Regions from separate parts of the Enterococcus sp. GPZ-007 genome, predicted to be linked through region 2. Evidence: riboswitches for the same ligand, from Rfam matches in the RefSeq annotation. Region 2 holds a riboswitch; each other region holds the start of a gene.
What was found. Region 2 has a riboswitch for thiamine pyrophosphate ahead of thiW (energy coupling factor transporter S component ThiW). Riboswitches for the same ligand answer to the same signal wherever they lie in the genome.
Positions count from the first base shown of each region.

Region 1 (2,263 bases), on a different contig from region 2:
TAATAGTCCTGAACAAGTCCAACAATTCTTCAACAACAAAGTCTTTACTCAATCCAAAGGAATCAAGTGGATTGATTTTAATGATTTAGCGATGCTAAAAGAACTAACTCCATTAGAAATTTCAGAACTGCTTTATTTTGGTCATATGCGGACACACCTGCACTCGCCTTTTTTTTACAAGTTACAGAATAATTTCGTGTACTTCAATTTGGGCAATGGAACAATGCGAGTATATTATCGCTATTTAGATGAGTTCTATCGTATCCTTGCTAGCAAATTGACCCGTGTCGTGTTGGAAAGGGTCAATGATCGGCGGTCGTTTTTCCGTAGAGGTTCTTCTGTCGCACCATTGGATGGCGAATTATTGAAGGAATTATATCCGATCTTACAGGAAGGTGCAATTTTTTGTCTCAGTGAGTCCGAACTAAAAAATCGGGTCTACAGTATCCCGATTTTCCTATCTGATGAAAAAGGCTGGCGTCGCAGTCCTAAGAACTATAAAAAAGAACAGCAGATCGCAGAGATTACTTACGATACCACCAAACAGCTATGGTCATTGGAAGTCGAAAATGATGATCCGGTCTTCTCATTCCGCTAATAAAAAGCATTTGTCTGCTAAGGACAAATGCTTTTTTTACTGTTTATTGATGGCTTTGTTTCTGGATCAAGTTTCCGTCTTTCGGCAAAAATAGCTGCGGGACTTTTTCAGCAACGATGACCGCAACGATCGCTGTCACGACGGCTGTCGCCAAGCCGCTGACTCCGTTCATAATCAGTGAGAAGATCCACGGATTCAAGCCCCATAAAGCATAACTGCCCCAGAAAACCACACCCGCGATAAAATGCCAGAAGAATCTTGCTCCGGTCCCCATAATCGTCCCGTAAATAATATTTTTACGAGCGCCTCGCAAGTCTTCATCAACTAGTGCCTGTTGAACTTTCTTAGCATACAGCCCGGCGAATCCTGCAAAGGTAAATGCAATCGGGTATTCGATCAGTACTTGAATGACACTTAAAAAGTAAACATCCCCCGCTGGAAAATGCAAGATCCCCCAGATGAACGCTGAAAGCAACGCGGGTTTCACACCACGGCGCAATGCGAACAAAGTCATTGGAATCATCCCTAGTGAAACGGTAAAGCTGCTGCCGATCGTTGTCGGAATCAGTGACAGCATGAAGGCTAATGCCGCCACGATCGTCCCTTCGATCATGATTCTTGTTTTGTGCATAAAAAAACTCCTCCTTTTGAACATACAGTCCACAAAGGAGAAGTAAATATCTTTACTTCATCACAATTCCTACGCTCGAATAACCGAAACAGGTACTAGGGTTTAGAGTAATCTCAATCTCAGCCCGAGGGCTCCCCTTTGCGACAGTATTATTCTATTTTCTAGTACATCTAGAGTATAACAGATGTCTGATTGCTCGTAAATGTATAAAATACTTTTATCGTGAAATACTTTCCTGATCTCCGCTTGGTGATAGGGTCGTTACCTTTTTGATCCGATCAATCGTCAGCATCACTAATTGGTTGTCTTGAGTGCGAATAACGATAGATTCATTAGCGACAACTTTAGGCAGCCAGCCTGAGATCGTATGAAACTTTTCTTCGTTTTTCTCATCTTGAACTTGAATGACCACTAAACTATTCTGTAGAGCTGCCATCTTCAGTTTGAGAAAAATATTCTCGTTGGCCTGCTCTTGGGCACGTTTTTCAGCAGAATCATTCAAAAAATCCGAGATGAAACGATACGATGAATTTGAAAACAGCTTGATTAAATTCTTTTTTGGCTTCTCGTTTTTAGTCATTCAGCTTCCTCCTATCAAGAGCACGGTTGCGTAGTTTGATTTTACTTAAATTCACAAGAAAAAACAAGGAATCTAGTCCAATTCAAAAAAAGTTAACCATTCGTTTAAACCTTTTTCAATTAATTCATAGGTTTCTTCAAAATTCCCTGTGTACCAAGGGTCTGGAATGCTTTCTCCCTCATGACCCGGCACGCGATCCAGATACAAATAAATCTTATCTTCCGTACCCGCTGGAGCCATTGATTCCAAATCGTAGACATTTTCCTGATCCATCCCGATGATGTAATCTGCCTCATAGAAATCCTCAGTAGTAACTTGGCGAGCGCGCATTCCTTTAGTAGAAATATGATGCTGCGACAACAGCTTCTGGGTTCCGCGATGGGGCGGGTTTCCGACCTCCCAGCGGCTGGTGGCTGCTGAATCGACTTGATAATTATCCTTCCGCTCTTTTTCC
Region 1 is NZ_JCAFYN010000033.1:23,224-25,486, reverse strand. It holds gene AC4J95_RS15330 (hypothetical protein) at 1-598, shown strand, start outside; gene thiT (energy-coupled thiamine transporter ThiT) at 642-1,229, opposite strand; TPP riboswitch at 1,279-1,377, opposite strand; gene AC4J95_RS15320 (hypothetical protein) at 1,447-1,809, opposite strand; gene AC4J95_RS15315 (low molecular weight protein-tyrosine-phosphatase) at 1,882-2,263, opposite strand, start outside.
Region 1: linked by a shared signal. The riboswitch ahead of thiT (energy-coupled thiamine transporter ThiT) and the one ahead of thiW (energy coupling factor transporter S component ThiW) in region 2 are both predicted to bind thiamine pyrophosphate.

Region 2 (2,263 bases):
GATCCAATGCGGGCACCCCATTGGTTAATCGCCAAATATGTTTTTGATCAACGATAATATCCTGACTGCCAGTCGCTAAAAAAGTGGTTTTCGGATACGACTTTGCTAAAGTCTGCATCGCTTCGATCAATTCTTCGATTGCTTTATCACTTTGATCCAGCTCGCTACCATCCACTCCGCGAGCATAACTCGGCAAATTGCAGAAATTACGCAATTCGGAAATATTGCCCTTTACGACTGATGGTTTTTCTTCCACCAAAGAACGCCCCACCTGATCACGAACTCGACTGACACCATAACCAACCAAATCAACCACCGTTGGCTTCTGCGCTTTATTCGCTAATTTACTCGCTGCAATCAGACTCTTTTCTCGTTCTTCCGATAAATGACCAATATTCAGCAGCAAACTATCGGTCTTTTGAAACAGCTCTTCAAACTCTCTGGGATCAGAAGCCATGATTGGCTTCGCCCCAACATAGAGCAAAGCGTTCGCCACCGTCTCACAGGTGACTTCATTGGTTATGCAATGAACTAACGGCCCATCCGCCAACGGAAATACCTTTGAAAAATTCGTTTTGATCATCCAAACATCCTTTCACTGGAAAACAACCGTTGCCAGCGTTTAAAAATCGCTGTTTCCTGTAATTTCACTAACACTACAAAAGCAATCGCCGAACCGATCAATGTCGCACCGACAAATCTTGGCGTATAGATCAGCCAATACAGATCATTTTGACTGCCAGTGAACCAAACCATCACAGGATAAGACAAAAGCGAACCGATGATGCCCGTGCCAACGACTTCTCCCAGCATCGACCAGATCAATTTTTTTCCAAAACTGTAAAACAGTCCTGCTAAGAATGCGCCAAATACCGCACCCGTCAATGCCAACGGCGGAATCCCCAACATCGTCATCCGAATCAATGCACAGACCACTGCCATTACTGTCCCATAGAATGGTCCCAATAATACCCCGGCGATAATATTCATGACGCTGGACATCGGCGCCATCCCTTCTATCCGCATCAATGGCGAAAGCACGACATCCAAAGCGATCATCAGTGCTAGTAACGTTAACTTGTGGATTTTATTTTTCTCCACGACAAATAGCCCCTTTCCGCAAGAAACAAGAGGAGCAAAAGACAGAAAAACCCAACCAAAAGAAAATGGTCGGGTACGATCAGTCAACTAGCTACATTTCCCTGCGACAGTCTTAACTGCATCAGGTTCCATGGGTATAATCTCAGCATTACAGCACCCCAAATGTTTCTATTCAATTGATTGAAGTATAACATACTTTTTTTTAACCAACTAGCTTATAATGAATAAAAGCGGCTCGAACTCGTTCAATTTTTGAATAATAAGAGAAAAACAGAAAGGATGTTTTTATGCCTAAACCAGATTTTTCTGCGATCCATCACGTCGCTATCATCGTGTCGGACTATCAAAAAGCTCGCCATTTTTATGTCGATATTCTCGGTTTACCGATCATTCGCGAAAATTACCGACCAGAGCGCCAGGATTATAAACTAGATCTGCAGCTTAACGATGCGGAATTAGAAATCTTTGCCGTACAAGACCCGCCAAAACGTCCAAGTTTTCCAGAAGCGGCCGGCCTGCGTCACTTAGCCTTCAAGACAAAAGATATCGAAGCGACGGTTGCTTATTTAGCTAGCCACGGTGTCGAATGCGAACCTTTACGAACCGATGACTTCACTGGTGAGAAGATGACCTTCTTCTTTGATCCAGATGGACTGCCGCTGGAATTACATGAATAACAAAAAGCCTCTTTTCGCTTTGAAAAGGGGCTTTCCTTGTAATAGATTTACGCTTCTTCCACTGGATACTTAATCGCATTTTTCTTCAATTTTTCACTGATGATCTCATCAATATCGAAATCCAGATTATCAGCCATCATGTAAGAATAAATCAGTACATCAGCCAGTTCTTCCTTCAAGCGCTCTGTCTGTGTCCGCGCTTCTTCTGAATCCTTCCATTGAAAAAGCTCCAGCAGTTCGGCCGCCTCTAAGCAAATTGATAATGCTAAATCCTTCTCATTATGAAATGGGCGCCAGTTTCTTTCATCGCGAAATTGATTGATTTTTTCCATACTATTCATAGTCAGCCTTCTTTCGCTAACTATTCTACCATAGATACAAGGCTTCGATTTTCTTCCAGCTCACTAATCGTTTCTTGAATCCAGCGTGTACTTAGTCTAGTCAAGAAGGGATCAATCACAACGACCGGATATTCCTCCGGTAAT
Region 2 is NZ_JCAFYN010000015.1:71,044-73,306, forward strand. It holds gene thiM (hydroxyethylthiazole kinase) at 1-583, opposite strand, end outside; gene thiW (energy coupling factor transporter S component ThiW) at 580-1,059, opposite strand; TPP riboswitch at 1,183-1,272, opposite strand; gene gloA2 (SMU1112c/YaeR family gloxylase I-like metalloprotein) at 1,389-1,778, shown strand; gene AC4J95_RS09865 (nucleotide pyrophosphohydrolase) at 1,826-2,119, opposite strand; gene AC4J95_RS09870 (AcpB/EbpR/MafR family transcriptional regulator) at 2,140-2,263, opposite strand, start outside.

Region 3 (2,263 bases), on a different contig from region 2:
CGGATAGTCATTTGACCCAAGCTCTTGTTGAATATTTTTGGGAATATCCACCACTACCACTCCCGGTTTGCCTGACTGGGCAATCACAAAAGCTTTCTTCAAAATCGTTCCTAATTCTTCTCGTTTCTTGACTGTCACTGCGTATTTGGCAATTGAACGGCAGATTCCCACCATATCGACTTCTTGAAAAGCGTCCTTTCCAATCAGTTGTGTTGAAACCTGACCTGTAATACAAACTAGTGGAGATGAATCATACCCGGCTGTAGCGATACCCGTGACTAAATTGGTCGCACCTGGTCCGCTGGTAACCATACAAACGCCGACTTTCCCAGTAGAGCGGGCATAACCATCCGCCGCGTGAATCAAACCTTGTTCATGCCGTGGCAAAACGACACGAAACTCTGTTCTCTGATAGAGCGCATCAAACAAATCAATCGCCTGCCCACCCGGATAAGCAAAACAAACTTCAACCTTCTCTTCAACTAATGCCTTAACAACCAACTCAGCTCCCGAAATCATTTTACACGCCTCCTATTAATGCAAGTATTGACTTGCATTCTACATTTGCAATTGCCTGTTGTCAATCGTTTTCAACATAAAAAGACCGTTCTTTTCCGAACGATCTTCTTAGAGTTACCATTTTTCTAAATTCACTGCCATTTCCCAAAAGGCATATTCCATTTTGCTACTGATCACGAATGCCTCGATCATCTGTTGCTGCTCTTCTTTTGAACTCTCTTCATACAAACGATCTAAGAGTGCGCGTTCCTTCTTTATTCCTTCAGCTGCTGCTTCACCCGCATAGGTCTCGATCCAACGCTGATACAACGGATGGGACGATCCCGCCTCAATCAAGCGAATTCCGATTTCTTGATAAAGCCAAGCACAAGGCAACATTCCCGCAAAAGCACTATTTGGTGTACCGTCTATCAGTTGACGATACATATGGGAAACGTAGTGATAAACCGTGGGTGCAATTGCTGTTTCTAGGATTTCTTTATCGCTGATTGCTAATTCTGAAAAGAATTCCTCACGAATCGCCAGTTCGCCTAACTTAAGGTTCTCCGCATTTTCTCTTAATTGAGTTTGAACCGCTTGATCCTCTGTTTGTTCGGCGATGAGACTGTATAGCTTACTGAAATGTTCAAGATAATAGCGATCTTGTAACAAATAATAACGAAAAATCTCGGGTGCTAGCTTTCCAGCTGCCAACGATTGAACGAAGGGATGCTCGAAACTTCCATCCCAATAACGTGCTGCTTCTTTTCTTGCAAGTTCTGTAAATGTCATTAAACTGCTCCTTTTATTAAATCTAATCCAACCAACAACAAACTTTCTTAATGCAACATAAAAACCTCCTTTATTCTCTTTAGAATGAAAAGGAGGCTCTAACATTAAAAAACATGCATAAGAAAACCCGACCACAAAAAAGCGGTCGGGTGCACATTTCTTTACGTCACACATTCCCTGCGCCAGTCCTAACTGTTTCAGGTTCAATGGGTATAATCTCAGCTTCAAAAGCACCCCTAGTGTCATTCAATTAGTGAAAGTATAGCATACCTGTTTTAGAAAAACGACTGGTATTTTAAGTCCTCACTACTTAATCAAATATTTTAGACTCTTTTACGATCGTTTCACTAGGAGTCAAAGTCGCTTCGGCAATTGTTGTACCGGTGTTTTTTAGATAATCTTTTACAAGGTGATAACCAATCGTATAACCGGCGTTCCTTGAAAGGCCTACTGGTTGATAGCCTTGTTCTCGTGCGACTTCATCACCATACATATACGCGGAAACTTGATCAAAGCCGCGTGCTTCTCGACCATCTTTCATCACCGCGATTGTGTACTCCAGCTCTTCATCGTCATAGTCCTGTACCCACGGTCCCCGCTGCTCGATTCCGTAAAGCTCCTCAGCGAAAACTTCCGCCAACCCTTCAATAACTAAATAGTCCTCAACACTAATATCCCCATGATTGAAAGGCTCATAAGTAAAACGGACATTATGGTTAAATTCATGAGCCAAAGCCGACTTTAATCGAGTACGATTGAACTCATTTGGCACAACGATCAACAGGATATAACCTGGTATCCCGCCAAATCCACTATAGCCCTCACTCGCCATCAAGACACTATTTTCTGGATCCCCCAATAAAATATTTACGATGAATTCATCGACGGGAATCTCATAGCCGATCTCACTAAAATATTGAGCGCTCTTTCTTAACACTTGGCGACATTCTGAGAATATCTCAGTTTTCTTCAG
Region 3 is NZ_JCAFYN010000021.1:17,042-19,304, reverse strand. It holds gene ilvB (biosynthetic-type acetolactate synthase large subunit) at 1-519, opposite strand, end outside; gene tenA (thiaminase II) at 634-1,290, opposite strand; TPP riboswitch at 1,447-1,538, opposite strand; gene AC4J95_RS11920 (DUF2268 domain-containing putative Zn-dependent protease) at 1,601-2,263, opposite strand, start outside.
Region 3: linked by a shared signal. The riboswitch ahead of tenA (thiaminase II) and the one ahead of thiW (energy coupling factor transporter S component ThiW) in region 2 are both predicted to bind thiamine pyrophosphate.